One region of the Bacillus sp. Marseille-P3661 genome, then DNA from elsewhere that is predicted to be linked to it. Evidence: predicted binding sites of a transcription regulator. Region 1 holds the regulator's gene; each other region holds the start of a gene.
The links. Region 1 encodes CtsR, which represses protease genes until heat stress. Its sites were predicted from a motif close to ATGGTCAATAAAGGTCAAACA; they were not measured.
Positions count from the first base shown of each region.

Region 1 (10,733 bases):
TATCAATAACCTTTGATACGTTGTGCTCTTGTATTAATTCATTAAAGGATTGAATTTCATCTTTATTCGCAACAAGGACGATACCTTTGCAATCACTGTCACTATTAAACACATTTAAAGTATGAATAATAACAGGTACATCATTTAACTTAATAAATTGTTTATTCATTCCTGCGTTCATGCGCTTACCTTGCCCAGCCGCTGGAATAACTACATAATAGTCCATTTCGTTCACCTTAAAGTGCTTTTTCTAATAATTTGGGTTTAGCAAATATCATACGTCCCGCTGAAGTTTGCAATACACTAGTAACTAGAACATCAATTCGTTTACCGATATAATTTCTACCTTCCTCGACGACAATCATTGTGCCATCATCAAGGTATGCAATCCCTTGATTATGTTCTTTACCATCTTTAATTACTTGTACATTTAATTCTTCTCCAGGCAGTACAACTGGCTTAACCGCATTTGCTAAGTCATTGATATTTAGAACCATTACATTTTGAAGCTCACAAACTTTGTTTAGATTAAAATCATTGGTTACAACGATACCAGAGGTTACTTTAGCTAGTTTAACAAGTTTACTATCTACCTCTTGAATTTCATCAAAATCAATTTCAAAGATCTCAACTTTAATTGCTAATTCTTTGCGAATTCTATTTAAAATATCAAGACCTCTTCGTCCACGATTACGCTTTAATACATCAGAAGAATCTGCAATATGCTGTAACTCCTCTAGAACAAATTGCGGAATAACAATTGTACCTTCTAAAAACCCGGTTTGGCAAATATCTGCAATACGTCCATCAATGATTACACTTGTGTCTAAGATCTTCAGTTTACCTTTAACATACTCCTCGGTGCCTTCAGTCTCATCAACTAGTTGTTTCTTTTTATCTTTAACAGTTAAACGGCCCGTTATCGAAAATAAATTTATCAGTTCTTCCCGCTTTTTAAAACCTACTTGAAAACCTAAATAACCGAGGAATAGTGTAACAAAAATTGGAATAATTGTACTTAATACCTCGAAGTTTATGCTTTTTAAAGGAATCATAATTAAAAAAGCAACAATTAGTCCAACAATTAAACCTAAGCTACCGAATAAAATATCAGTAACCGGCGCCTTGACAAGCGCTTCCTCAATTTTTCTAATTAAACTTACAATATAATCAACTAACCAAAACGTTGAAAGAAATAAAATAATTGCTCCATATACCGCACAGGCATAGGATGATGCAAACCAACCAATCTCACCAATATTCAACAACTGCAACAATAATGGGACATACAAGTAACCAAGTGTTCCCCCTACAATGATAAAGAATAACTGAACTATACGTTTTACCATTCCTTCACCTCCTTATATCATTATTAACTAAATTTCTATTTTAAAAACATCATTCTGTTAAAGATTAATACTTTCACTTTATATTTTATCTTGTTTCACTACTAAATTTCAATTTTTCCAGTAAGTTACTAAATTTTTAAATATGGCGATCTATCAACAATTGCTCCTGAATTCGCTCTAAGCCTTCTTTTATTTTTTTTGCACGTATATCGCCAATACCTTCAACACTAACCAATTCAAGGATTGATGCCCTCATAATCGCATTTAAATTATGAAATCGAGAAACTAAATTGTGAATAATACCTTGTGGCAGACGTGGAATTTTATAGAGAATTCGATACCCTCTAGGGCATACATTCAAATCCTCAGCTTTATCTTTACTTTCATAACCTAAAAGCTCTAAAATAAATTCATCATCTAACAGGTCAGCTTCTGATAATACTTGTATTATTGATGCTAATTTATTAGAATCGTGAATATTATATTGGCTGTAGTCTTTAATCAATAATATGATTTCTTCTTCTATATTCGAAACAAGCTCATTCAATTGCAACGTAATTAATCTACCTTCTGTACCGAGCTCAATTATATAATTTTGTATTTCCTGTTTAATACGAAGAACCATTTCTACCCTATGAATAACTTGAATCACATCTTGCAGCGTAACTAGTTCTTCCATTTCAAGTGCTCCAAGATTTGTAATTCCTTGATCTAATACAGATTTATACTTTTCTAAAGTTTGAATTGCCTGATTTGCTTTTGTTAGAATTTCACCCATTTGACGTAATGCATAGCGAAAATCACCTTGATAAAGTGTGATAACATTTCTCCGTTGGGAAATTGCAATGACGAGACACCCTGTTTGCTTAGCAACTCTTTCTGCAGTACGATGCCGCATACCTGTTTCAATGGATGAAATACCAGAGCTAGGAATAAGTTGTGTATTGGCATAAAGTATTTTCGTGCCCGTATCATTTAATATGATGGCACCATCCATCTTTGCCAATTCATATAAATAGGCGGGGGAGAATATACAGTTAACGGTAAAACCGCCGTCTATTACTTCTCTTACTTTTTCATTATAACCTATAACAATTAATCCCCCTGTATTTGCCCTCAAAACATTGTCGATCCCTTCCCTTATCGGTGAACCTGGCGATACAAAATTAAGGATCTCGTTGTGCTTATTCCCATTCTGTTTGGCATGACCCATAGATTATCCTCCTAAGGTATACTTTAAAGCCTCAGCAACGGTAGACACACCAATTACTTGGATTCCTTTTGGGGTAGACCAACCTCCTATGTTCCTATCTGGAACTATTACTCGTTCAAACCCTAGTTTGGCAGCCTCCTGAACGCGCTGTTCGATACGCGATACTCTTCTAACCTCTCCAGTTAAGCCAACTTCCCCAAATACAACATCTGTTGGTCTAGATGGTTGATCACGAAAACTAGATGCAATACTAATCGCTACGCCTAAATCTATAGCTGGCTCATCTAGCTTTATCCCACCCGCAACCTTTAGATAAGCATCATAGCTCCCTAGCAGAAATCCAACTCTTTTCTCTAACACTGCCATAATCAGTGATACGCGATTATGATCGATTCCAGTTGCCATCCGTCTTGGATTGCCAAAGCTTGTAGGTGATATAAGTGCCTGAATTTCCACCAATACAGGACGTGTACCTTCCATCGAAGCTACAACAATCGAACCTGCTGACCCCTCTGAGCGTTCTTCTAGAAATATTTCCGATGGATTTAGAACTTCCGCAAGCCCTTCTTCCTTCATTTCAAAGATTCCCATCTCATTGGTTGACCCAAACCGGTTTTTTACTGCTCGTAAAATTCGGTACGTGTGGTGACGTTCCCCTTCAAAATATAACACCGCATCTACCATATGTTCTAACAATCTCGGTCCAGCAATAGAACCTTCTTTTGTAACATGACCAACAATAAAAATCGCAATGCCTTTTGTTTTTGCAATTCTCATAAAATGGGATGTACATTCTCTTACTTGTGAAACACTACCAGGTGCAGATTGTACCTCAGGATGATATACAGTCTGAATGGAATCGATTACGACTAAAGATGGGTTCATCTCCTCAATTGCTTTCTCAATAAACTCTAGATCTGTTTCTGATAGGACAAATAAGTTATCAGTTAATATACGTAATCGGTCTGCCCTAAGTTTCGTTTGTTTAGCTGATTCCTCACCTGATATATATAAAACCCTATGGTTCAAACTCGCAAGCTGGGCTGATATTTGTAATAAAAGTGTAGATTTTCCTATACCCGGATCACCGCCAACCAACACTAGTGAACCAGGAACAATTCCCCCACCAAGCACACGGTCCATTTCTTTGAAATTAGTATGCACTCGTGGTTCACTTATAGATTCAATTGAAGTAATCGATTGTGGTTTATTTATAACTGTGGATGCAGCTGCTGTAACAAATGATTGTCTTCTAGATGGTCTTGTAATCTCCATTTCTTCAACCATGGTATTCCATTGATTACAACCTGGACATTTACCCATCCATTTGGGTGATTCATAGCCACATGATTGGCAACAAAACTTTGTTTTTTTCTTGCTCATCGAAAAAACCCTCTCATATTAAGTTACAATTATTTATTAAGAATTATGATACCATAACCGAATTTGAATTAGAAAAACCGAATATTTGCTACTTTTTAAAGCTTTCTACTGTTATATAGAAAAAGAAGACGCCGAAGATGCGTCTTCTTTTTCATGTATGAATAAATATTTATGCAATTTTATTCTATGATCTATACTTAACTATTTTATTCGGCCCTTACAACAAATTCGTTATCTTCGATGTCTAGTGTAACTTTTTTACCTTTTTCGATCGTACCTTTTAATAGCTCTTCAGACAAACGATCTTCAACATGCTTTTGTAATGCACGTCTTAATGGTCTCGCACCATATTCAGGATCAAAGCCTTCATCAGAAATTTTTTCTTTCGCAATATCAGAGATTACAAACTCAATATCCTGTTCTTTAAGACGTTTAATTAATTCATTTGCCATTAACGTCACAATTTCATTAATATGTTGTCTTTCTAATGAGTGGAAGACGATAATTTCATCAATACGGTTTAAGAACTCAGGTCGGAATGCCTTTTTAAGGGAATCCATTACCTTTGATTTCATATCTTTGTACTCTTGACCCTCTTGAACATTAAAGCCCACATACTTGTTACGCTTTAACTCACTAGCGCCAACATTCGAAGTCATAATAACGATTGTATTACGGAAATCCACAGTACGTCCTTTTGAATCTGTCAGGCGGCCATCTTCTAGCACTTGAAGTAAAATATTAAATACCTCTGGATGCGCCTTTTCAATTTCGTCTAACAAAATAACCGAATATGGTTTACGACGTACTTTCTCGGTTAATTGACCACCTTCTTCATGACCTACATATCCTGGAGGTGAACCAACTAAACGCGATGTTGCGTGCTTTTCCATGTACTCTGACATATCTATGCGGATAAGTGCATCTTCATCGCCAAACATGGATTCTGCAAGAGCACGAGCTAGCTCTGTTTTACCAACCCCTGTTGGACCTAAGAAAATAAAGGAACCAATTGGACGTTTTGGATCTTTTAGGCCAGCACGAGCCCGGCGGATAGCTTTTGCAACGGCTTTTACGGCTTCATCCTGCCCAATTACACGACCATGTAAAATCTCTTCCATATTTAAAAGGCGGTCAGTTTCAGCCTGAGCTAATTTAGAAACAGGAACACCCGTCCAAGCTGAAACCACTAGTGCGATATCTTCAGTTGTAACTTCTGAATTCTCTTGCCCTTGTCTTTCCTTCCATTCCTTCTTCGTTTTTTCTACATCTTCACGAAGACGTTGCTCAGTATCGCGTAATGATGCAGCTTTCTCAAACTCTTGGCTTTGTACTGCTGCGTCTTTTTCTTTACGAATTCCCTCTAATTTTTGCTCTAACTCTTTTAAGTTAGGTGGTGCTGTATATGAGCGAAGACGTACCTTTGCAGCCGCCTCGTCAATTAAGTCTATCGCTTTATCAGGAAGGAACCGGTCAGAAATATAGCGATCTGATAATTTTACAGCTTCATCGATAGCATCATCCGTAATCGTAACGCGATGATGGGCTTCATAGCGATCTCGCAAACCTTTTAAAATCTGGATGGCTTCTTCTTGCGTTGGCTCGCCCACTTTAATTGGCTGGAATCGACGTTCTAACGCTGCGTCTTTCTCAATATATTTACGGTACTCATCAAGTGTTGTCGCACCGATACATTGTAACTCACCGCGAGCTAATGACGGTTTTAAGATATTTGATGCATCGATAGCGCCTTCCGCACCACCTGCACCAATTAAAGTATGCAATTCATCTATAAACAAGATGATATTCCCTGCTTGGCGAATTTCATCCATTACCTTTTTCAAACGGTCTTCAAATTCACCACGGTACTTGGTTCCCGCTACAACTGTACCCATATCTAATGTCATAACACGCTTATTTCTTAAAATTTCGGGCACTTCGTTTTGAATAATTTGCTGCGCTAGCCCTTCAGCTATCGCTGTTTTTCCAACCCCAGGTTCACCGATTAACACAGGATTATTTTTAGTACGGCGGCTTAAAACTTCTATTACACGTTGAATTTCTTTTTCCCTTCCAATAACAGGGTCAAGACTTCCTTCACGTGCAATTTGTGTTAAATCCCTCGCAAGGCTATCCAGTGTAGGTGTATTCGCATTTGTTGCTGTTCCACCTTGATGCCCTGAAGATGATGACTCATTACTGCCTAATAGCTGAAGTACTTGTTGTCGTGCTTTATTTAAGCTTACTCCAAGATTATTAAGGACACGAGCAGCTACACCTTCGCCTTCACGAATTAAGCCTAATAATATATGCTCTGTTCCCACATAGGAATGACCTAACTTACGGGCTTCATCCATCGATAATTCGATAACCTTTTTTGCTCTAGGTGTATAATGAATTGTTTGCGATGCTTCTTTACCTCTGCCAATCAGCGCTTCAACTTCCTCTTGAATTTTTTCAGGTCCAAGATTTAATGCCAATAAGGCTTTTGCCGCAATTCCTTCACCTTCTCGAACTAAGCCTAATAAAATATGCTCAGTCCCAATATTGCTATGTCCTAAACGGACCGCTTCCTCTTGTGCAAGTGCAAGTACCTTTTGTGCTCGTTCTGTAAACCTACCAAACATCATTTACCATCACTCTCCCAACGAATCGTTTCTAATCTTAATCGCTCTCTTATTAGAGTTGCTCTTCTTATGTCTCTCTCATCAGGTGTAAGCTTTCTACCAGCATATTGCTGTAAAAACCCTGGTTGGGTTAAAATCATTAATTCATTTAAAATCGAACGTGAAATATTTTTAATGAATCCTAAATCAATCCCCAATCGCAAATCTGATAAACTTTGAGATGCTTCAGTTGATTGGATTATACGACTATGCGCCAATGTTCCATAGGAACGCCACACTCTGTTTTCCAGTTGGATCGATGATGTTTTAACTAGCATATCTCGAGCAGTTCGTTCTTGCGCAATAACCTGCGCAACAACACTTTGGAGATCCTCAACGATATCCTGCTCAGATTTGCCTAATGTAATTTGGTTAGAAATTTGAAAAATATTACCTTGTGCTTCACTACCCTCACCATAAATGCCTCTAACAACTAAGCCTAGTTGGCTGATTGCAGGCAGTAATCTATTAATTTGATGTGTTAGCACAAGAGCAGGTAAATGCATCATGACGGATGCTCTCATCCCTGTTCCAACATTTGTTGGACAACTAGTAAGATACCCCCGTTTTTCATCAAATGCAAAGTCTACCCTTTCTTCAAGTAAATCATCCACTTGATTTGCAACCTTTAGAGCCTCTTTTAATTGTAAACCTGGAAATAAGCATTGGATCCGGATATGGTCTTCTTCATTAACCATCACACTTACTTCTTCATTTTCTGATAAAATGACAGCACCTTTTTCAGATACTTCTGCAAGATGTGGACTAATAAGATGCTTTTCCACTAAAACCCGTTTTCCAATTGTCTCTAGATTATCCATCTTAATCATTTCGAGATTGCCAACTTCAGCAAAACTTTGATTTGATATAGACTCTTCTATTCGTTCGACCACTGTTGTAAGTGAGTCAATTGATGCTAAGGTTGGAAACACTATATCCTTTAAGTTTCGGGCCAAGCGAATTCTGCTGCTTAATACAATATCGCTATCTTGACCATCTTCATTCATCCAAGGGCTAATAGCTTGGTTTATGAACTTTTCAAGTGACATAGACTATTGCTCCCCCTCTCTATGCTCACCTAAATGTTGCTCTAAGGAACGAATTTTATCTCTTAATTGTGCAGCATTCTCAAATTCCTCATTTTGAATCGACTTCTGCAGCGCTTCCTTTAGCGTAGAAATTTCTTTTGCAATATGAAGACTTCCGCCAATTCTTTTTGGAATTTTACCAGCATGTGATGTGTTTCCACCATGTACTCGTCTTAAGATAGGATCAATTTTTGATTGAAATTCCCTATAACAATTGGAACATCCGAAACGACCTATTTTAGAGAATTGCTGAAAAGTTAATCCACAGTTAGAGCATTGTAGTGCTTGTAAGCTCTCAAAGTTTTTATTTGCTCCTGCTAAAGTTGTTGGGTAATCTATATTAAGTAACCCTGAAAGAAGGCTATTAATAGAGAATTCGCCACCGGCTATCATTTCACCTTTTTCCCGCGCACATTGTTCACATAAATGTGTTTCAGTTTTTTTTCCATTAATTATTTTAGTAAAATGGAGTGATGCAGGGTTTTGGTGACATTCTTGGCATTCCATACTTACACACCTCTCCCGATATAAAAATTACTTATATTTTAATGTTTGAAGCATCGCTTTTAAGATAACAGTCCGGAATTCATCACGCTCAGGTAAATCTAATAAAAGTACATCTCTATCAATTGCACTTAAAATTAACTTTGCTTCTCTTCTAGATACTGCACCTTCCTCTAAAAGTCTTGCAACAATACTTTCAGCTGTTGATTGAGTAATTCTTCGTGGTATTAGATCGAGCATCTGATCAATTAAATGGGCATGATTATCTGTTTGAACTTTAATAATTCGAATGTAACCTCCGCCACCTCGTTTACTTTCAACAATGTATCCTTTTTCAATCGTGAATCTTGTATTAATTACATAATTAATTTGTGAGGGGACGCATTGAAATTTCTCAGCTATTTCACTTCTCTTAATTTCAACTGCATTTTCATTACTTACATGTAGTACTTTTTTCAAATACTGTTCAATAACATCAGAAATATTACGCATGATCCCTCCCCTTCCTCTGACTTTGACTTTCTTTGACCATGTATATATATTATATAGTCGATTGCATAATGTTTTCAACTAATTCGTTTTTAACATACTAATATCTTTTCCAAATTTTTTACATTACAAACTACATTAAAAGATTCTATATACGAAAGGTAATTGTGAAATTTCGTCGATTATCATTGCTTTTTTATCTTTATTTGCAAGTTTAACCTCAATTACATATTTTTTTAATGAGGGACTTATTTCAGATTCTTTATGTGTTTCAATCGAAAAACGTTTTAATGGTACCTTTCGATCTTCAATTATTTTTATGATTTCATACAGGTCATTGCTATTTTTATCGACGACAATATGTAATGAATGTGAGTTATTGTTCTGTAAGAAGCGATGCTCAAATTTGTTTAAGAAGATTAAACTTAATAACACAACAATCGTTGTCAGCAATGCAGGTGCAAACATACCTACTCCCACTATTAAGCCAATTCCTGCCACTACCCAAATAGAAGCAGCAGTTGTTAATCCTCTGACTGTAGCACCTTTTACCAAGATAGTACCAGCCCCCAAAAAACCAATTCCACTGATGACATAAGAAGGTATCCTCGCAGGATCAAATCTTATATTTTCACTGCTATCAATGTAATTATTAAAGCCATACAATGACATTAGCATCATTAAGCAAGACCCAATCCCAACAAGCAAATGTGTTCGAAAACCTGCAGGGTGATTTTTTATTTCTCGCTCGAATCCAATTATTCCGCTTAAAAAAGCAGCAAAAAAAATTCTCGCTGTCATTATTTCAAAGTTATCTCCAAGAAATTGTTCTAACATGGACACTACCCTCCCTTAAAGTAATGTACCCTTGTCTAAAAAGTTATAAGCATGTATTTTCATTGTATTAGAACTGAAGACAATTCATGCTAAAATAGCTTAAAAATTTGGATAAGCTTTATGGTCTTTTGTTCTCGCTTTGGAATGGACTATTTCAGTAAATATTGTTTAATAAATAGACAATTTCTATAGTGTTGATTAACTATTTAAATTGTTATATTTAACAATATTCCCTTTAATAAAATTTTGTCGATATTTCACTAAATTTGTGTTTCGAAGGAGTAAATGTATAATGTGGATAAATATGTGGATAGATACTGATAGTTAGTTATATTTGCTATTCGTTGGAGAGTTTTTGAATGCACTTTTTTATTTTTGGTTCCTCTTCATTGGACTTATGAAGGGGTTTCTCTCATTGTCTTCTACTCCGGTTCCTCTTCATCCGCCTTATGAAAGGGTTTCTCTCGTTGTTTTCTACTCCGGTTCCTCTTCATCCGCCTTATGAAAGGGTTTCTCTCGTTGTTTTCTACTCTGGTTCCTCTTCATCCGCCTTATGAAGGGGTTTCTCTCGTTGTTTTCTACTCCGGTTCCTCTTCATCCGCCTTATGAAGGGGTTTCTCTCGTTGTTTTCTACTCTGGTTCCTCTTCATCCGCCTTATGAAAGGTTTTATACCAATAAATAAGCATCCTTCCCCCTTGGTCGGTTTTTAACATAAATCAAAGCTAATTCTTTATGTCAGTAACAAGTTAACACAAACTAAAAAAATCCGTAAAAGCTGTGGATAACATTTTAAATATTATCAAATAGGTTATCCATAACTGTTAATAGAACTGTCGAATTTTGTTGATAACATAAATGGTATTAAAACGATTAAACTTATTATCATTTAATTTTTACAAGCTAATTACATATTCTCTATGCTTTTTTCGATCTAAGCACAATTCTCCGTTCGTCACCTGCGCTAGCTCCGACCCGTGGTTATTATAGCCTTAGGTTCTCTTTTTATCTTCATTCTCCTTACACTTGGGCTAGATACTGCTTTATTCAATTCTATTGTTGGAAAATCTCCAGTTTTAATTAAGTTTTTAAATGCAAAAAAGAGCAGCATCTCTGCTACTCCTTGTTTTTGCTTGGCAACGTCCTACTCTCACAGGGGGACAGCCCCCAACTACCATCGGCGCTGAAGAGCTTAACTTCCGTGTT
Region 1 covers NZ_LT965959.1:234-10,966, reverse strand. Annotated here, with positions in the region: gene ispD (2-C-methyl-D-erythritol 4-phosphate cytidylyltransferase) at 1-226, opposite strand, end outside; gene C1724_RS23895 (PIN/TRAM domain-containing protein) at 237-1,349, opposite strand; gene disA (DNA integrity scanning diadenylate cyclase DisA) at 1,486-2,562, opposite strand; gene radA (DNA repair protein RadA) at 2,566-3,945, opposite strand; gene clpC (ATP-dependent protease ATP-binding subunit ClpC) at 4,152-6,575, opposite strand; gene C1724_RS23875 (protein arginine kinase) at 6,572-7,660, opposite strand; gene C1724_RS23870 (UvrB/UvrC motif-containing protein) at 7,664-8,206, opposite strand; gene C1724_RS23865 (CtsR family transcriptional regulator) at 8,234-8,695, opposite strand; gene C1724_RS23860 (MgtC/SapB family protein) at 8,831-9,529, opposite strand; rRNA gene rrf (5S ribosomal RNA) at 10,659-10,733, opposite strand, start outside.

Region 2 (10,733 bases), on a different contig from region 1:
CTACTTGCTGTACTAGGATCAGGATTAAATGATAATGCCTTCGCCATACTAAACCCTGCAAAAGCCATATTTGATAACGGAGCCTCTGTTCCTCCTGTTATCATGTAATCAGCATCGCCTCTTTGAATTACTTTAAAAGCATCACCTATAGAATTAGCTCCTGAGGCACATGCTGTCACTGAACATGAATTAATTCCTTTAGCCCCTAAGGCTATCGAAACCTGTCCTGCCGCCATATCTGGAATCATCATTGGTACATAAAATGGACTAACACGACGATAACCTTTTTCTAAAAAGTTGCTATGCTGTGTTTCATGAGTTTCCATTCCACCAATTCCTGATCCAATCCAAACTCCTACGCGAGGTGCAATTTCCTCTGAAATGGTTAAATTAGCATCCTTAACAGCCATAAAAGCAGCAGCCATTGCATATTGAGTGAAACGGTCCATTCTTCTAGCTTCTTTTTTATCCATATGCTCTTCTGGTTTAAAATCTTTTAATTCTGCAGCGACTTTTGCAGGAAATTGTTCTTTATCTACTCTTGTTAACTCACCAATTCCAGAAATTCCATTTACGACATTATTCCACGTCGTGTCCACATCATTTCCACAAGGCGTAACAGCACCAAGTCCTGTTATTACTACACGTCTTTTTTCCATAAACAAGACTCTCCTTTTTTATAATTTCTTAATTATATAGAGCTATAACTAGCTTAAAGATTTACATCCATTATTTTCCCCATTTTAACGCTACTGCACCCCAAGTCAAACCACCACCAAAACCAACCATAACAATTACATCATCATCCTTAATTTTTCCCGCTTCCAATTCCTCTACAATTGCAATTGGAATCGACGATGCAGAAGTATTTCCATATTTATGAATTACTTTAGACATTTTTTCTTCAGGTAGTTCAAGTCTTTGACGTGATGCTTCCATAATTCGAATATTTGCTTGATGTGGTATTAAGAAATCCACATCTTCCTTTTTTAAACCTGCTTTTTCAATAACATTAATCGCAGACTCTCCCATTTGCCTTACTGCAAATTTAAAAACCTCACGACCATTCATAATTAAATACTCATCTTGATATAGATGTTTGGCACCTGCACCATTGGCCCCTAATTCAAAAGATAAAATTCCTCTACCTTCAGAAACCTCTCCCATTACAACTGCTGCAGCTCCATCACCGAATAAAACAGCTGTACTTCGATCATTCCAATCTACAATCTTAGAAAGTTTCTCTACGCCCACTACAAGCACATGTTTATAATCACCTGTAGCGATAAATTGCTTCGCTGTAATCATTGCGTACATAAAACCTGCACAAGCCGCGCCAACATCCATCGCAGCTGCATTTTTTGCACCAAGTCTTTCTTGAATTAAGCAAGCTACCGAAGGAAATGGATAGTCAGGTGTAACTGTTGCTACGATAATTAATTCTATATCTTCAGCTTTCAAACCAGCATTTTGTAACGCTTTTTCCGCAGCAAAATAAGCCATATCAGATGTATTGGTTTCATCATCGGCAAATCTTCTTTCCTCAATCCCCGTCCTTGTACGAATCCATTCATCACTAGTATCTAAAATTTTTTCCATATCAGCATTGGTAACAATCTTTTCTGGAAGATATCTGCCAATCCCTAATATCCCGACATTCATAAAAACAACCCCTTTACATACTGAAAAATACTATGATCAAATATTATGACTTGGTACTAATTTTAATTTATTTTATTATTTTTGTCTACTTCAGAACATGATATTCGTCCACTACAATGCAACAATTAACACATATGCTATTACTAGTAATTTTACAGAAAGGAGAGAGTAATGATGTCTAATAACGAGCAATTTAATCGCTTCGATCGACTCATGTTTGGTAACAGAAATATTCAAAAGCAAACAACTACCAGTAACCCTATCCAAAACATTGATTTAACATCTATAATTAATAATGTTGATCAAATTATGAACACAGTCAATCAAGTTAAACCTGTCATTCAACAAATTACTCCACTTCTATCTATCTTTAACAAAAAGTAGAAGAATTACAAGACAGTTAAAAATTAGTTAATTATGTATGTAAAAAAAGACGCGTTAATCGATATATTAACGTCGTCTTTTTGAATGAAGTTATTCGTTTGTCTTCACAGCTTCAGATGCACCTAGTTCATAAGCGTCATTCATAACCTTAAGTAATACATCTAACATTGGTTGCATCATATCCATATTCGCTTCGATTCCCTTACCTTTTAACATTGTTTGAGCCTCTGGTAAATACTTCATAGCTATTTGCATAAATTGCATATTTCTTTCTGGGTTCATAATCGAATATTTCCTCCTTGATTTGTTCTGTAATTATTTTGAAGGGAGCTCTCCCTTGAGTTTGTACAAATTAATTGCATCCTCAACCTGTTTTCTAAAATCCTCTGGAATTTCAGGACTAAATTTACCTAAAGAAATAACATCATCTTTGAAATCAAATGTTATGATACCATTTTCAAGTGTTCCGTCTAAATACTGAGCAACTACCAATTCATAAAGATGGTCCACATGCTGTACAGTACTTGTAAGTACAATCGACTCTCCTAAATCCGACTGATCAGAGACAAATCCTATGGCATATAATCCGTCTTCCTTCACTTTCTCAATAACTTCTAAGTTAAAGGTATCACCAGCAGGATAAAATACATCAACGCCACTTGCTCTCATATTCTCGTAAGCGCTAACAGCTCTATCTTCATTATTCCAACTCTTGGTATATTCAGTCAAAACATGAATCTCCGGGTTTTGATATTTTGCCCCCTCCTTAAATCCTTCAATCTCAGGTTGCCAATCAAAAGCCGCGATAATACCGATATTATTAGTTTTACTCATTTTAGCTGCAATCATCCCACCGAAAAAGCCCATAGCATGTGATTCGAACTTTAGACTTGTAACATTATCAGCTGAAAAATCACCATTAAAATAGAAGAAATTTATTTCAGGATATGTTTTGTGAACTTCCTGGAAAAGAGTTCCATATTCAGAACCATGTCCAAATACGATATTAACTTCTCGTTCACTAAACTCTCTCAATGCTTCTTCAACAGACTTTAATGTTGTGATCCCTTCTTTATAAAATACCTCAGCGTTATATTCTGATTGTATTTTCAATAAACCCTTATATCCCTTATTACCCCAAACGGGATCATTTATAGTTTCAGGTAATAACAGTCCTACTTTTATAGACTTTAGTGGCTTAAACGTGGAAACAGATTGTCCACAAGCCGTACATAGGACTAAAATTGTTAGCAAAGCCAAAAAAAGCTTTTTCAACATTAAGTCCCTCCCATAATAAACCCATCTTTATATGTACCTATCATATCTATTCTACTCCTACTTGTTATTATTGTAAAAGGAAATTACTTACATATTGAAAAGTTTTATAATAAATCTAAACTTTTTAGTTTATTGATATAGTTATAGTGTAACTTTTGCTCATTGAGACCATCTTTTAAGTCTGTATCTATATACTTTTTTAACTGCTTTTCAGTTTCAGTAAGAGAAATTTTAGTAGCCGGAAGGTTCAACTGTCTTTCCTCACTCAACATGTTAAAACCCTTTAACCAGTAATTTTCATTCCCACTACTGATTAATAATACCTGTTTTTTAGGTATTATGGTAGGTAGACCGATCATTAAACTTACTAGATCGTAAATATAGATCGTATCTTCTCGAATAACATCCATGGGAGAATTAATAGTATTAGTTGAAATTAGCCGCTGGTAGCTCATATATTCCGGCTGCCATGGGCCGTAAATTGTTGGGATACGCAGTATATAATAGTTCAAGCTTCCATGATTAGCTAAGACCTCGGACTCTTCTTTCACTTTCAACATTCCGGCAAGATTTCGAGGTTCCAATCTAGTTTCTTGTGTGAGAATTGGCAGGTTTTCCTGGTAAACTTCATACGATGATAAATAGATGAAGGTTGCATTAACCTGATTGCAATACTGGATAACCTTCCTTATATTGTTAATGGCTTGGTTAGAAGCTATATCAAAATTACTTTCAAGGATAGTTTGATTATTAATACAATAATAAACAACATCACAAGTACGGATTGTTTCAAACGTTGCGTCTGTGATATCCATTTCTAGCAATTTGAAGTTTGAATTTCTAGCAATTTCTAAATATTTTTGATCCTGTATTTTTTTCTTTGAATTGTCTTTATCATAACAATCGATACCAATAACCTCAAAACCATCCTCCAATAGCTTATTACATAATGAATAACCAATAAACCCCAATGCTCCAATAACAATCGCAGTTTTCATATTGTGTTCCCCCAGCATCTAATTTTATTACATATGTATGTTAATGTATGCATTTTAGAATAAAAACCCCCTCTATCTGAAGTAATTGATAGAAGGGGTTATAATACCTTTTCATATTGAGTTAAAAACTTTATGATGTTTTGAGTGATGTTAAACCTTTTCTCAAACAAATGTAACGTTAATGAAATTGGTGATTGTTGCCCACATGATCTCTCATACATTCGACCATGGTCGTTTATATTATAGGAAATCCGGTTTGTCGATTGACATATTTTCACAGGTATTTGACAAGCTGTAAAATACTTAACATCAAAAGGTTTGATTACTTTTTGTTCGACGAATCTTTCTTCAATGTCATATGCAAAGGAAAGTTCCTTTAGCAAATGCTTATAAAACAGCTTGTTTACTTTTTCATGCTCCATATATTTCTTTAAATCAATACATGGACTCATCATCACAATCGAACGAACTGAAGAATCCATTTTTTTCACGAACTTTAGAGCTGCTAAAGCTCCCATACCTTCAGCTATTATATGAATTTTATTATTTAGAATTTCATTGCGCATTAGCATTTGATAAAATCTTATTAGCAGATCGACAGCCTTAGGACTTCCCCAATGCCTTCCATATAAGTTGGAGTAAAAGATCGTGTAGCCTTTTTTCCTTAGCATTTCAAGCATTTGTAATCTATCAGGATTTTGAATCCAGAGACTCGTGCTTTCGTCTACATAATGATTTCTATCACCTATAATTAATATTGCAAAGCCGTTAGGTTGTTCAGGTAGGTGGACAACATTCCATTCACTATCAATTTTTAAAAAACGTCGATCGATTTTCATATTGTTCCCTCGCCTTTTTTAAGCCTGCACAATTATAATGTATGTCATTTTTATTAAAAAGCAAAGGGAATATACCTATTCTTTACAAAAAACGTCATACGCCTATACATACTAGGAGGCATTAACGAACTTTTACTTTATTTTTCAAGTTTAATTATGATAAAATAAATTACAAATGTGCTTAAGTTGAGGTGAACAATAATGCGTGTGTTTTGGACAGTTTTTTGGACTTTTCTTCTAAGCCAAATGTTAGTATATGTTGTTAGCAGCATGTCAGGTGGTACATATGAATTTATGCAAGGTGTAGTCATTACAGTTGCATTTTCATTAATTATTATCCTTCTAGGTGAAACTGGTCAATCTAATGAACCTAGTGGCACACACCACTAATAAATTTGAATAGCAAAGGCTCCCACTATTTTGTAGTGGGAGCCTTTGCTTTTACTCTTTACTTAAGATGTTGTAATCACCAATTCATTTCCGTTCATACCAATAATCACATTTGCGCCATCAACAATGTTTCCAGCAATAAGTTCTCTAGCCAATTTTGTTTCAATGAATCGTTGGATAAACCGCTTTAAAGGGCGTGCACCGTAAACAGGGTCAAAACCCTCTTCCGCTATATATCCTTTAACCTCATCATCTAGAGTAATTTTTATCTGCCTATCCTCAAGTCGATTCTGCAATTCATTGACTAACTTGGTAACAATGCCCTTTATTTCCTTTACTGTTAATGGCTTAAATAAAATTGTATCATCAACGCGATTTAGAAATTCAGGACGAAAATGCTGGCGCAACTGTTTAAGTACCATGTCTCTTGCGGACTCAGAAATCTCGCCTTGAGCGCTTAATCCTTCTAATAAATGACTAGAACCGATATTTGACGTCATTATAATAACAGTGTTTTTAAAATCCACTACATGCCCTTTTGAATCAGTGATTCTTCCATCATCAAGCATCTGAAGCAAAATATTAAAAACCTCTGGATGTGCCTTTTCAATTTCATCTAGCAATAATACAGAGTAAGGCTTTCGTCTAACTGCCTCTGTTAATTGTCCCCCCTCTTCATAACCTACATAGCCTGGAGGTGCTCCGATTAACCTTGATACAGCGTGCTTTTCCATATATTCTGACATATCAATACGAATCATTTGTTCCTCGCTGTCAAATAAACTTTCTGCAAGTGCTTTGGCTAGCTCTGTTTTTCCCACTCCGGTTGGGCCTAAAAATATAAATGAACCTATAGGCCGGCTTGGATCTTTAATACCAGCCCTTGCTCTAATAACCGCATCTGCCACAAGCTGGACCGCTTCATCTTGACCAATCACTCGCTCATGTAGAATTTCATCCAAGCGGAGGAGCTTTTCGCGTTCTCCTTCTAATAATCGGGAAACAGGAATACCGGTCCAACGGCCTACTATTTCAGATATTTCGTTTTCTGTTACTTCTTCGCGTAATAAGCGGCCTTCTTGCTCTTCTTGGGCCATATCTTGCTCAGCTTTCTTTAACGTCTTTTCAAGTTCTGGGATTAAACCATGTCTAAGCTCTGCAGCTTTATTTAAATCATATCTTGATTCCGCATCTTCTAGCTCTCTTCGAGCTTTTTCAATTTTCTCTCTGTATTCTTGAAGTTTGTTGATACTTTCCTTTTCTTCTTCCCATTTTACTTTCATCGAATGGAAGGTTTCTTTGAGATTCGCCAACTCTTTTCTTAACGATTGCAAGCGCTCGATGCTAGCCTGATCTTTTTCCTTGCTTAATGCCGCTTCTTCAATTTCCAGCTGCATGATTCTTCTTGTCACTTCATCTAGTTCTGTTGGCATTGAATCCATTTCTGTCCGAATCATTGCACAAGCTTCGTCAATAAGGTCAATTGCCTTATCTGGGAGAAAACGCTCTGAAATATAACGATCAGATAGGATCGCTGCTGATACAAGGGCACGGTCGTGAATATTAACACCATGGTGAATTTCAAACCGTTCCTTCAAGCCACGTAAAATAGAAATCGTATCTTCCACAGTAGGTTCTTCTACTAGCACCTGTTGGAATCGTCGTTCTAAAGCAGGATCTTTTTCAATATATTTTCGATGTTCATCTAAAGTTGTCGCCCCTATACAATGAAGCTCTCCTCTTGCAAGCATTGGTTTCAACATATTGCCTGCATCCATTGCTCCCTCTGTTTTTCCTGCTCCTACAATTGTGTGAAGTTCATCAATAAATAGTAATATTTTTCCGTTGCTTTTCTTCACCTCATTAAGTACTGCTTTTAACCGTTCTTCGAATTCACCTCTAAATTTAGCACCTGCAATTAATGCACTCATATCTAGCGCAAAAATTGTTTTATCTTTTAAACCTTCTGGAACATCTTTTCGTACAATTCGTTGTGCTAACCCTTCGACAATCGCGGTTTTACCTACACCTGGTTCACCGATTAATACTGGATTATTTTTAGTTTTTCGAGATAAAATTCTTATAACTCGCCGAATCTCCGAATCACGACCAATAACTGGATCTACATTACCTGCTCTTACCTCTTCAACTAAGTTCCGTCCATATTTCTTTAATGCATCATATGTAACTTCTGGTGTTGGACTAGTTACTCTTTGATTACCGCGAACTTCAGATAATACTTCGAGTAAGGCATTTTTATCTATCCTATTTTGCTTAAATAATTTACCAATGTCAGTAGTTGTTTTTTCCTCTGTCATCGCTAACAGCACATGTTCTACCGAAATATATTCATCCGTTAGCTGTTTTGCTTCATCTTCAGCGCGGACAAGTAATGATTGTAATCTATGCGAAATATATAACTTCCCTGTTTCAATGCCAGATCCACTAACACGGGGGCGTTTATTTAATTGTTCTTCTACTTGTTCTTTAAGGTGATTGATATTAACATTCAGCCGCTGCAACAAACTTGCGGTTATTCCTTCATGTTGTTCAACTAGAGCCAAAAATAGATGCTCAACATCCACTTCTTGATGACTTTTTCTAACAGCAAGATTTTGCGAATAAACCAATGCTTCCTGTGTTTTTTCTGTCATTTTTTTCATATCCATTTAAAAGCCACTCCTTCATCAAATGGTATTTGACCTTATCTGACCTTTAGTATATTATGGATAAACTTCTCTTTGATTTCAAACAGCAAATATAATGATGATTTTTGATTTATAGTTGTTTTATTATATTTTTCTCTCCTTTCCTCTGAATTACTCTATATTTTGATTTTTTTTGACCAAATCCGTATTAAAACAACAAATCAATTAAAAACCATCCTTGCTAATACAAGGATGGCCAACATGTTTATGGTTTTCGAGCATACGTCCATTTTCGATTATGATTGGAGTTCTCTGGAAAACGGTCACCAGCTTGTAGTCTAACTGATTGTGGATGTTGAACCATTGAACCAGTTTCACCAATTTCTACATAAACTCCATTATTTGGGGCTTTTTGTCCTGCACGAAATTGCCGAGGTTGACCCATTTAAAAAACCTCCTTATTTAAGGTTCATGATTATTGTATCCGTTTTTCTAAATATAATGAGGTGAATTTTGTTCAATATCACACCGATTCTGTATAAATATGTAAAATATTATAGCAATTACTTTACAGATATCAAACGATGGTGTTTAATTTAAAAAGTCAAACGTTAATTTTAATTTTAAAATGGGGGATATTAATAGTGGAAGAAGTTTATCTGTTATTAAAGTATTTATTTTTAGGTGTTTTCCAAGGATTTACAGAGCCCATTCCAATCTCATCAAGCGGCCACTTAGTATTAGCACAACACTATTTAGGTCTAACAATCGAAGGTTTCAGCTTTGAACTTTTAGTAAATTTCGCTTCACTAATAGCCGTTTTGCTTATATATCGTCAAGACCTAATCCGTTTAACAACAAATGGACTTAAATATATAACTACCCGCGATGAACATTCAAGACCTGATTTTAAGTTTATTATTTATTTAATAATTGCTACGGTGCCGGCAGGTGTTATCGGAGTATTATTTGAGGATGTAATCGGAGACATTTTTAAAGGTGGAGTACAGCTAATTGGCATAACGTTAATCATTACAGGTATTGCTCTCTGGGCAATTCGAAACTTGCGCGGACACAAAGGTGACAGTGAATTGACCATAAAGGATGCTATCTTAATCGGCTGTGCTCAAGCAATCGCATTAATACCTGGTATTAGCCGTTCCGGGGCAACTATAGTTGCTGCTATGTCCTTGGGGATGAAACAAGAAACAGCACTAAAATTTTCGTTTCTTTTATTTATACCTGTTAGTGCAGGTGGGATGATTTTATCTATTAATGACTTAATGAACGACCCTAATTTAAGCACATTATTTATTCCCTACTCGTTAGCATTTATCGGTTCTTTAGTGGCCTCATATTTCTCATTAAAATGGTTCATGAATATAATGGCAAAAGGAAATTTAATTTACTTTGCAATTTATTGTTTTATCGTAGGGGGAGCCGTATTCATTTTTAATTAAGAATAAAATTAACTAAAAGCAAATACTAATTATAATTATATACATAAAAGGCTGACTAAAAAGTCGCTCGTTGTTATAACGACTTTTTGGTTCAGCCTTTTTAAATCATTATTTAGATAACAACGCTAATGTAAGCGCCTTTTGAACATGGAGACGATTACCTGCCTGTTGAAAAACAACGGAATGTTTTCCATCGATGATATCAGCTGTTACTTCCTCATCGCGATGGGCCGGTAAACAATGCATAAATGAATAGTTTTCATCTGCATGTTTCATTAATTCCTCATTTACTTGGAAAGGCTCTAACTTTTGCGTACGCTCTGAGCTTTCAGCTTCGAAACCCATACTAGTCCATACATCTGTATATATGAAATCTGCATCTTTTACGGCTTCAACCGGATCATGTAAAACTTTTATTTCAGCCCCTGTTTCAGAAGCAAAACCTTGTGCAAGCTCAACCAACTCTGCTTTTGGAGCGTAGTCAGCTGGACACGCGACAGTGCAATGTAACCCAACCTTTGCTGCAGCAATCATTAAAGAATGTGCAACGTTGTTTCCATCTCCAACGTATACAAGTTTATGACCTTCCATACTGCCCTTTATTTCATAGATTGTCATTAAATCTGCTAGTGCTTGACATGGATGAAAATCGTCAGTTAAAGCATTAATAACTGGGATTGTTGCATTTTTTGCCAATTCTACTACTTTTTCATGTTCAAATGTACGGATCATAATAATATCAATATATTCAGAAAGAACTTTTGCTGTATCAGCAATTGTTTCACCACGGCCTAATTGAGTAACCTTACTATCTAAGAAAATAGCATGCCCGCCTAATTGTGTCATGCCTGCCTCGAAAGAAACACGTGTGCGTGTTGAGGATTTTTCAAAAATCATCCCCATTGTCTTTCCTTTTAATACATCCAAATGTTGACCTGCTTTATGTTGTTTTTTTAATTCAACTGCCGATTGAATCAACCCGGTTATTTCTTCCTTACTATAATCGCTTAAGGTGAGTAAATCTTTCACCTTAATTTTTGGAGTTTCTAAAGTAGCTGGCGAGTTCATCTTAAA
Region 2 covers NZ_LT965954.1:587,504-598,236, forward strand. Annotated here, with positions in the region: gene fabF (beta-ketoacyl-ACP synthase II) at 1-659, opposite strand, end outside; gene C1724_RS13855 (beta-ketoacyl-ACP synthase III) at 730-1,662, opposite strand; gene C1724_RS13860 (hypothetical protein) at 1,837-2,046, shown strand; gene C1724_RS13865 (ComZ family protein) at 2,137-2,328, opposite strand; gene C1724_RS13870 (BMP family ABC transporter substrate-binding protein) at 2,362-3,324, opposite strand; gene C1724_RS13875 (NAD-dependent epimerase/dehydratase family protein) at 3,429-4,322, opposite strand; gene C1724_RS13880 (alpha/beta hydrolase) at 4,421-5,161, opposite strand; gene C1724_RS13885 (YjzD family protein) at 5,363-5,551, shown strand; gene clpB (ATP-dependent chaperone ClpB) at 5,614-8,220, opposite strand; gene C1724_RS13895 (YjzC family protein) at 8,465-8,644, opposite strand; gene C1724_RS13900 (undecaprenyl-diphosphate phosphatase) at 8,844-9,659, shown strand; gene argF (ornithine carbamoyltransferase) at 9,768-10,727, opposite strand; gene C1724_RS13910 (carbamoyl phosphate synthase large subunit) at 10,729-10,733, opposite strand, start outside.
Region 2: clpB (ATP-dependent chaperone ClpB) is a predicted target of CtsR. The motif match lies at 8,247-8,267, and genes of this name have one in related genera.

Region 3 (10,733 bases), on a different contig from region 1:
ATTATAGTAGAAGAAATAAGCATGCAAGGCAGGCTCTAGTAGTACCTTTGGTTATGGGTTTAGTTTTTAAAAGCATTAAGCAATGTCGAGCCTACAGTACTATTTTCCAAGTATTTAAGCAAAGAATATGTTTCATTTGGGACACGCAATTTATTAATCTCGCTTATTAACATTTCTAGGTAAATGCTAATGTCATAGTTGTTAGTATTATCGATCATAAAAATTGGAACATCAACGATATTTATAGTTTGTCCACTTTCATGCTCTAACTTAACTACAGTGAACTTCATTCTTTTAACCCCTTTAATTATGTTCTCTAACTATGCCTTTATATTAATCTTATTTTATTATAATTCTTTAGCTATTATTAAACCACTGTCTAAACTAATCGGAATCACACTTAAAAGTTAATGTATTTCCGGAATTTTGATTTTATCTCCTACTTTTAACGCTATGGGGTCTTTTACACCGTTTATTTTAGCTAACAGGTCCTGATACTCAGACGAACGATAGTATTGTAGGGAAATTTTATATAATGTATCACCGGGCGCAACCTCATGAATCTTCATAGATTTTGCATTAACGATGACGCTTGTCTCTTCTTCTTGGTGCCATTCCGTTGGAGGAGGATAAGGCACCATTATTGTTTCACCAATTTGTAAGTCATTACTATTATGTAATCCATTATACAATGCTAAAAACTGTTGAAATTGTGAGGAATTATAGTATTTAATTGATAACTTATATAAAGAATCACCCGATTTTACTTTATGTTCAATCTCTTTTTCATCATTATTACGCAATGTATCAGCCATGTCGGCTTGTGTTTGGATCGAGTTATCCTCTGCTACTTCGGATGCTGTAACGGCAATCTCGGGACTAGCTGACTCTTCTGTATGTATAGTTTCAATAGATTCATTTTCTGATATTGGAATTCCCTTTTGTATATTTTCGTTAATGGTATTACTATCATTTGATATATCTTTATTGGTGCTATAGTAAGCCGTCCCTGCTGCACTTCCCCCAATAATAATCATAAGTAATACCGCCGCCATGATAGCTCGTTTTATTCTATTGCTCTTTTTTAAACGATATCTGCTTTTATGATTATCCCTGTCTTCCTTTTCTAATTGATTAATACTAAATTCATTGATTCTTTTCAATTGATCACATCCTTTCGTTACCTTTCTTACTTCATTATACATTTTTTTGTTTTCTTCGACAAAAATTCTTAAAATTTGTAATCATAAAAATACTTTTTTTGATTATTAATCTTAACTGATCTATTAATTGATAAACCCTCTGGAGCTTTTATACTTGCTTATTTTTCTAACCTTTCTTACGATTAGAAATAACTAATAAACTAATCGTAATATGAATTGTTTTTTTTAGATATAATTTTATAACATGTATTTTATGAAGGGGGCTATACTATTGAAACTTTTATTTGAAAGATTAGAAAACTTATATAATGAGATGGTTGATATCCGCCGTTATCTCCATCAGTATCCAGAGCTCTCATTTGAAGAAGTAAAGACACCCAAATATATTGCAGCATACCATGCAAAATTAGGTCATGATGTTCGAACTAATGTAGGCGGGCGCGGCGTAGTCGCCACCCTGAAAGGAAAGTTGCCTGGCCCAACTGTTGCACTTCGTGCTGATTTTGATGCTCTTCCTATCCAAGAAGAAAACGAAACACCTTATAAATCCAAAATTGATGGTGTTATGCATGCATGTGGTCATGACGGACATACTGCTACATTGCTAGTCCTTGCAAAAGTCTTAAATAGTATGAAAGACGAAATTTCTGGAAGTATTGTTTTCATCCACCAACATGCAGAGGAGGTAGCACCTGGCGGAGCGATTGAGATGATTCAAGATGGATGCCTTTCAGGAGTAGACGCTATCTTCGGAACCCATCTCTGGGCAACCATTCCTTTAGGAGATATTACATATCGAAGTGGCGCCTTTATGGCTGCTACAGATAAATTTAAAATTAAAATTCAGGGGCAAGGTGGTCATGGAGCACAACCTCATCTTTGCAAAGACTCTATAGTTGTCGGTTCACAGCTAGTCATGAATTTACAACAAATAGTCAGTCGAAGAATTGATCCTTTAGAACCCGCTGTAGTATCCGTTGCTGCTTTCGAAGCTAAGAATGCTTATAATGTCATAGCAGACTCTGCTGAACTGCTTGGTACCGTAAGAGCCTTTGATGAAGGTGTTCGAAAGAAAATAGAGGAAGAAATTGACGTAATAACTAAAGGCACTTGTCTCAGTGCAGATGTTTCTTATACGTATTCATATGAGAGGGGCTTTCCTGCAGTTATTAATCATGAACAAGAAACTTTGTTTTTGGCGAATGTGGCAAAAACAATTCCAACTATAAAAAGAGTATACGAAATTCCTCCAATGATGGGGGGAGAAGATTTTGCATATTATTTACAACATGTTAAAGGTTCTTTTTTCTTTACAGGGGCTATGAATCCCGATTGGAGTACTGCTTATCCACACCACCATCCTAAATTCGATATTGACGAACGTGCTATGTTGCATGCAGCAAAAACACTTGGCGCTGTCGCCTTGAATTATTTAAGAGAAAATATATAAAAAGCTGAGGAATCGGTCCCCAGCTTCTTTTTATTAACGTGTTGTTCCTGTTCTAGTTGTTCCGCCCACACCGTTTCCATTGCCGCCATTTCTATTGGTATCGACATCAAATAATCCATCATTACCATTGTTGTCATTAACATCAAATAATCCATCGTTACCATTATTGTTATTGACGTCAAATAACCCATCATTGTTGTTGCCATTTCCGTCAAATAGACCGTTATTATCTTCCATATTACCTACACCATTATTTCTTGTATTCGTGTTCGTTGGACCTACGCGATTATCATTGTTATAGTAACGTACGTTTTCTGTGTTAAAACCATTGTTATCGTTACGAACACCCATAGGATCATTATTATTATTATCGGCAGCACCACAACCGGTTAGAAGCCCTAATGACATTAAAGAAGATGAAACGAAAAGCAATGTTTTTTTCATATTATTTTTCCCTCCATATAATTGTTTTTCGTTTACATACTTTAATATGCCCACAATTGTATGGAGTAGTAAGAGGATCTGTAATTACCTTCTGCCAAGAATGGATATAGTTTACAATGTTACTTAGTGAAACGATGACTTCCAATATCTATAACAACTTCACGATTTGCCAAGAAAGCGTTTGTAGTTTTACCAGGATTGAAAAAGTATAGCGAATCTCCGACTGGCATATCACCTTGCACTGCTTTTGTTGCAGCATCAATTGCACTATTTGAAGGAGTAACTTCATGAATTCTTCCTGTTGTTACAGGTGTAAATTGTCCGGCTTGTAAGATAACTTCCTCAATAGTATTTGGAAATCGAGGGTCTGCAACACGATTTAAAATCACATTACCAATTGCAACCTGTGCCTTAAATGATTCCCCTTCAGCTTCCGCTTGAATTAGCTTAGCAAGAAGTTCTAGCTCCTTATTACTTTGCATCGCCTGAGGTATTATAACCTTTAATTTTGTTCCAGGATTGATAATACCGTTTTCTAGGTTATTCCGTTCCTTCAATAAGCCTACCGTTGTATTAAAGGATTTGCTAATAGCAGCAAGGCTATCACCTTGTTGAACCTCATACAAGGGAACAGAAGTCAGTTTAATTTTATTATGTTCATCTATCCATTTTACTTCCATATGCATAAATTCTGATACATGACGAACTGGCAAATACGCACGATCATAACGTATCATTGGTGCTACATCTAAATTATACATCGAATTGTTCACTTTTACTTTCCTGCTATTAATAAAGAAAGTGACTGTATCGTTAACAGGAGTCTGTATCTTTACAGTTCGATTAACATCATTCCATTCAACAGCCGCTCCTAGTTGCTCACCAATAAAACGGACTGGCACATAAAGTCGTCCATTATCAATAAAGAGCGGTTCTTGAAAAGAAACATGTTGTTCATTAACAATTATCGTATAATTAGTATTTGCTATTATGTTATTAGGAATCAATGATATTAAAAACATAATAGTTACTAGTGTTTTTATGATCTTCATATCAATTCTCCATCATATTTATTTGTGAAAATTTTAACATTATCATAGCTTACAGTTCATTAGTAGATAATTGGTCCAATTACCAAATTGAGTAATTTTTATAATGCTGATTTTGGGAAAAATATTATTATGGAGGGATGAAAAATGGGTAGAAATAGAAAACTTCTTGTACCGGGAGCTCGACAACAAGTAAATAATCTAAAAGATCAAGTCATGCAAAAACAAGGCTTTCAGGGGGGGCAAGACCTCAAATATGAAGTAGCCGATGAGTTAGGTATTCAGCTTAATAAAGGCTATAATGGCAACATTAGAGCAAACGAAGCTGGGAAAATTGGTGGGAAAATTGGCGGAAATATGGTTAAAGAAATGATTAGAATGGCGGAACAACAACTTGCTCAAAACAATAAGAGAGGTTAATTAGTATACCTCTCTTACATTTTCCAACTAATTGATGGGTCTACAGACGTTTTAACCCCCGATATAATGGGTTCTGAATTATTTTTACCAACCAAAATGGATAGGTTATAATGTTTATATAAATCTCCAAGTTCACCTGCTTCAACAGGCCTTCCTCCATTTGCAAATGAGGATAAATGTTGGGCAGCTCTTTCACCAATGCTTACAGCCGCGTGGCTAGTAATTTGTTCGTTGACAAGAATTGATATCGTAATATTCATGCTATCAGTGTGTATTCTCGAATCTTTAACACCTTTTTCCTGATTAATCAAAGATTGAACAATATTAATCGTTTCTTCCCTTATTTCCAGCGGTGGCTGACTGTTCTGTTCTAATGCAACAAATTTTCTTTGATCATACTCTACTTTTTCAGTTATATCATGTACTTGATTCTCTACATTCGCCTGATAATCTGGATTGCTCGCATTACATCCTGTAAGAAAAATCAACGCAAATAGTAAGCCGCCAGCTTTATTCATTCCATATCACCTACTTTTGTTTCGTTAATTTCTTTTTCTAACGCATTAATAATAATTTGTTTTATTTCTAATTCCTGTACTAACGTTTCCCTTACTTTATTTGCAGGGATTAATGAAATAGCTTGCTGCAATTCACTTGCATATTCATTATTAGCGTTGAGTTCAGCTAATAATACCTTCAACTTATTTTGCTTATTTTCAGCGCTCATATTAGGCACCTCCATTTCTAGTTTCTAGTAAATACTGAAATTTATGCAATATAAGCACCGTAAATATAAGCCAGCTAAATCCCATAAAAAAACCACCAATTACATCACTAGGATAATGAACACCCAGGTAAATTCTACTAAGTCCAATTAAAAATATTAATGTCCCTATTGAAATTTGAATGCAGTAACATAGTGTTTTATTATAGTTAAGAGTGCGGCAAATTAAATAAGCAATGAATCCATAATAAGCTGTTGATATCATTGCATGTCCACTTGGAAAACTATATCCAGTAACATCTACTATATGTTCAATAACAGGTCTTTCTCTAACAAATTGTTCTTTTAAAAATCGATTTAAAACCTGAGCCCCGATTAAATTTATTAGTAAAATTGGTGGAAATAAAGTTTCTTTCCTTATTAACCAATAAATAGCAAGCAATAGAAAAATAGGATATTCAATCTTATACGACCCGATATGTGTAATAATGATAAGCAATTCTGTCAGCCAATCGGTTTTAAAGCTCTGTATATAGCTTGTACCGTACGTATCAATCAATATAAAGTTATGAGTAATTACCCCAAAACTAGTAACGATAAATAGACTAATGGTTACACTCATTAATACCACTAAACGAGTATTGCCTATCATTTATATCAGTCCTTTTGGAAATCTATTGTTACAATATTGTTTGTCTTTTCCATTAAAAATATAAAAATATGTTAAAATAAGTTAAACAATGATCAAAAATTTAACTATTGGACATTTTGAGTAAAGGATTGGAGTAGATGGATCAAAAGGAGCTATATGAACGTATCACTTCATTAAAACATCGAAAACCCTCAATTTTCGAAAATAATCAGTTAAATCAATTTTCAATTTTCTTACCTCTAATCAAAGTAGGTGCTGAGTATCATATATTGTTTGAGATTAGATCTAAGGAACTAAGGCGACAACCAGGAGAAACTTGTTTTCCAGGCGGGCGTTTAGATTCAAATGGAGAAAGCAGCCAAGATGCAGCAATTAGGGAAACATGTGAAGAACTTGGAATTCTAAGCAATGAACTCCAACTAATGGGGGCTTTAGACTATCTCCTATCACCCTTTGGTACGGTAATCTATCCGTATTTTGGTTGGATTAAAAAGGATTTGAATGAGCTATCACCAAATACTGCAGAAGTAGGGTCTATTTTTACAATTCCCATTTCATATCTCATCAAAAATGAGCCTGAAGTTTATAAAATTCATTTTGATGTAAAACCTGAAGAAAACTTTCCTTTTCACCTTGTTCCAGGTGGAAAAAATTATAATTGGCGGCCTAGAGAAATGAATGAGCTCTTCTACCGGTATGAAGATAAAGTTGTTTGGGGATTAACAGCTAGAATTTTACATCACTTCCTAAACCTGATAAAAAGCTAGCACTATACGTAAAATTTAGAATTAACTATTTACTAGATTTATTTTTATTTGTATTGTAGTGATAAGAAAAAAATTTTGTTATATTTGCAACATACAAAAAAGTAATGTAGAGGAGAAGTAATCAATGTTAAAAGCTATTTTCTTTGATCTAGATGATACACTTCTTTGGGATCAAAAGAGTGTTAAAGAAGCCTTTGTAGCAACATGTAAAAAGGCTCAAGAAAAATATGATATTGATCCTGAGAAACTTGAAGATGCTGTTCGTGGTGCAGCTAGAGAACTGTACAGCTCATACGAAACATATCCATTCACACAAATGATCGGGATTAATCCTTTCGAAGGTCTTTGGGGTAACTTCTTAGACGATGAGGAAAATTTTAAAAAAATGAGCAAAATTGTTCCGTTATATCGAAAAGATGCATGGACGAATGGACTAAAAGCACTTGGAATAGATAATGAGGAATTCGGCAGTACCCTCGCGGAACTTTTTCCAGTTATGCGTCAACAAAATCCTTTTGTATACGAAGAAACTTTTGAAATACTAGATGCCTTAAAGGATACATACAAACTTCTTCTTCTTACTAATGGATCTCCTGATTTACAGAACACAAAATTAAAATTAACGCCAGAACTAGTCCCGTATTTCGAGCAAATCATTATTTCTGGGGATGTTGGTCGTGGGAAACCAGATCCTGCTATGTTTGAACATGCACTAAAATTAATGAATATCGAGAATAATGAAGCTATCATGGTTGGAGATAATTTACTTACTGATATTTTAGGTGCTTCACGCGTTGGTATAAAATCAGTTTGGATTAATAGACATGGTAAAGAAAGAATACAAGATATTAATCCTGATTTCGAAATTAAACATTTACAGGAACTATTCCCAATCATTGAATCACTTAACTAATTTTAAAAAGCTAAAAAGAGAACACTGCATATCCAACATGTCAAAAGGCCAAATCGGAGGATTTGGTCTTTTTTAGCCTCATTTAAGTTGAATTATTCCCGTCCATTCTAATTCGTTGTACTCCTTCTTTTGACTAATATACTGAAACCTTGTCTGGCTATTTACCAAAAAACTAAATAAAAATCCTAATCGAACCTTGACCTTTTTTGACCTATCAATTATCATATAGTCATAAGGTCAAAGTTAGTCAAAGTCAAAAAATGCTGATCAACTTAAATTTAAACTATTAAAGGAGGATACTTTCGATGATTTGTCAAATTTGCAATCAAAACGCGGCAACTATTCAAATGAATTTTAGAGTGAATCAACGTCAGCAACAGCTAAATTTATGCCATGATTGTTATACTAAGGAGAAAGTCAAATTCAATATTCCAAGCGGCTTTAGTGGATTTGGGAATTCTCCTTTAGATGAATTGTGGAATAATTTTAATAAAAGTAAAGGATATGCTCAATCAAATTCCCCAGATTCAAACAAACAGTCTAAATCAAATGGATTTTTAGTTCAATATGGAAGAAATTTAACTCATGCTGCCAAGGCAGGATTAATAGATCCTGTGATTGGCCGTGACAAGGAAGTTAACCGTGTAATCGAAATATTAAATCGTCGAAACAAAAATAACCCAGTGTTAATTGGTGAACCTGGTGTTGGTAAAACTGCTATTGTTGAAGGATTGGCCCTAAAAATTACAGAAGGCCAAGTACCAAATAAATTATTAAATAAAGAAGTTTACTTGCTCGATGTTGCGTCACTTGTTGCCAACACCGGTATACGTGGTCAATTTGAAGAACGCATGAAACAACTTATTTCAGAACTTCAATCTCGAAAAAATATTATTCTATTCATAGATGAAATACATTTACTAGTAGGTGCAGGATCCGCAGAAGGATCCATGGACGCCGGTAACATTTTAAAACCAGCACTAGCTCGGGGAGAACTACAATTAGTTGGTGCAACTACATTAAAAGAATATCGCCAAATTGAAAAAGATGCTGCCCTTGAGCGTCGTTTCCAACCAGTGATTGTCAATGAACCAACAGTGGCACAAGCTATCGACATACTAAAGGGAATTCAATCAAAATATGAAACATATCACGAAGTGAATTATAGTAATGAAGCGATTGAGGCTTGCGTGACTTTGTCTCACCGTTATATTCAAGATCGATTCCTACCTGATAAAGCGATTGATCTATTAGATGAAGCAGGTTCAAAAATTAACCTTAAAACGAATAATAAAACCAATACCTCAACAATCGAAGAGCGCCTTGTAGAAATTACAAAGAAAAAAGAACAAGCTGCTATAGAAGAAAATTATGAATTAGCTGCAAAACTTCGACAGGAAGAACTTAAGCTAGAAACACAGTTGAACGCTACCATCCAAGATGAAAAACCAATTGTAACTGTCAATGATATTCAAGCTATCATTGAAGAAAAAACAGGTATTCCCGTTGGAAAGCTACAACTAGATGAACAAAAAAAAATGAAAAATCTTATTACTACTCTCTCTACGAAAGTAATTGGGCAAGAAGATGCAGTTCAAAAGGTTGCAAAGGCTATTCGTCGTAGTAGAGCGGGTCTAAAAGCCAAAAATCGTCCAATTGGATCGTTTCTTTTTGTTGGACCTACAGGTGTAGGTAAAACCGAATTAACTAAAACATTAGCTGAAGAATTATTCGGATCAAAAGAAAGTATGATACGCTTAGATATGAGTGAATTTATGGAAAAACACTCAGTATCAAAACTAATTGGTTCTCCGCCAGGCTACGTAGGGCATGATGAGGCAGGCCAATTAACTGAGAAAATCCGCCGGAACCCATATAGTATTATCCTGTTAGATGAAATTGAAAAAGCACATCCAGATGTACAGCATATGTTTTTACAAATACTCGAGGACGGACGGTTAACAGACAGTCAAGGACGTACTGTAAGCTTTAAAGATTCAGTTATTATTATGACAAGCAATGCTGGCGTAGGCCATAAGAAAGTAACGGTTGGCTTTGAGAAAGACGATAGTGCAGCAACACAAGAAAGCAACCTATTAGAATCATTAGGCAACTTCTTTAAGCCCGAATTTCTAAATCGCTTTGATAGTATAGTTGAATTCAAAGCACTTGAAAAAGAACACTTATTAGAAATTGTTGATTTAATGCTTATTGAATTACAAAATATGCTGCAGGAACAAAATATTACATTTGAAATCGATACTGATGTGAAGGAAAAATTAGTGGAGCTAGGCTATCACAGCTTATTTGGAGCAAGACCATTACGAAGAGTAATCCAAGACCAGCTTGAAGATCGAATCACTGATTTATTATTAGACAAGCAAGATCTCTCAGTCCTTCATGCTAAGTTAATGAACGACGAAATTATCGTCGAGTAGATCGAAAAGCGAGCATTGGCTAAAGACTGCAATTCTGCTTAATCTTAAATAAAGCCCCGGCTGTCATGAACCAGCCGGGGCTTTTTGCTCTAATGCTTTATATTTTCTTCAATTCGATTAAATACTTCATCCAAGGATTTAATATTTTTCTCTTCATGATCATCTAACTGAATCGTCCAATTCGTATCTTTTACCGCCAAATTCCCTTGTTCATTCTTTACATATGGAAGATTAATAATAAAAAAATTATCCTTTTTCTCAATACTATAGCCTATATAATAATTTTCATCCTCACCTTGTTCTTCATAAATTCCAATGCTATCTAGATCATACTGTTGCATTAGTGGTTGTAGTGACTTTTGCATTTCATCTAATATGCTTTCTCTATTTTTATATTCCATTGCTTATGATTCTCCTTTCATATCAACAGAAACTTTGATAAACTAACTTTCCTTAGTATTTGTCATAATCTTGGTCATTTCATTTGCAAAATTACTTCGCAGCTGTTCTTCTGAAATTTTATGTTTTGTCGAGATTTGTTTAAGTACTTCATTATCATATTGTAAGGATGCCATAAATTCTCTTTTAATAAAATTCTCAGCGTCATTAAAACTCTCAAAAACTTGCTCTAACAAAGTATTATTTTGGGTAATTGTCCACATCTCATCACTATTTTTATGGATAGCAATAATATCTTTTGCCGAAGTTTCATA
Region 3 covers NZ_LT965954.1:355,128-365,860, forward strand. Annotated here, with positions in the region: gene C1724_RS12695 (DUF2535 family protein) at 60-290, opposite strand; gene C1724_RS12700 (LysM peptidoglycan-binding domain-containing protein) at 408-1,205, opposite strand; gene C1724_RS12705 (M20 family metallopeptidase) at 1,435-2,613, shown strand; gene C1724_RS12710 (hypothetical protein) at 2,647-3,057, opposite strand; gene C1724_RS12715 (stalk domain-containing protein) at 3,177-4,109, opposite strand; gene C1724_RS12720 (alpha/beta-type small acid-soluble spore protein) at 4,254-4,526, shown strand; gene C1724_RS12725 (hypothetical protein) at 4,541-5,044, opposite strand; gene C1724_RS12730 (hypothetical protein) at 5,041-5,253, opposite strand; gene C1724_RS12735 (phosphatase PAP2 family protein) at 5,255-5,902, opposite strand; gene C1724_RS12740 (NUDIX hydrolase) at 6,040-6,669, shown strand; gene C1724_RS12745 (HAD family hydrolase) at 6,794-7,582, shown strand; gene C1724_RS12750 (ATP-dependent Clp protease ATP-binding subunit) at 7,888-10,020, shown strand; gene C1724_RS12755 (DUF5634 family protein) at 10,110-10,421, opposite strand; gene C1724_RS12760 (DHH family phosphoesterase) at 10,464-10,733, opposite strand, start outside.
Region 3: C1724_RS12750 (ATP-dependent Clp protease ATP-binding subunit) is a predicted target of CtsR. The motif match lies at 7,776-7,796, and genes of this name have one in related genera.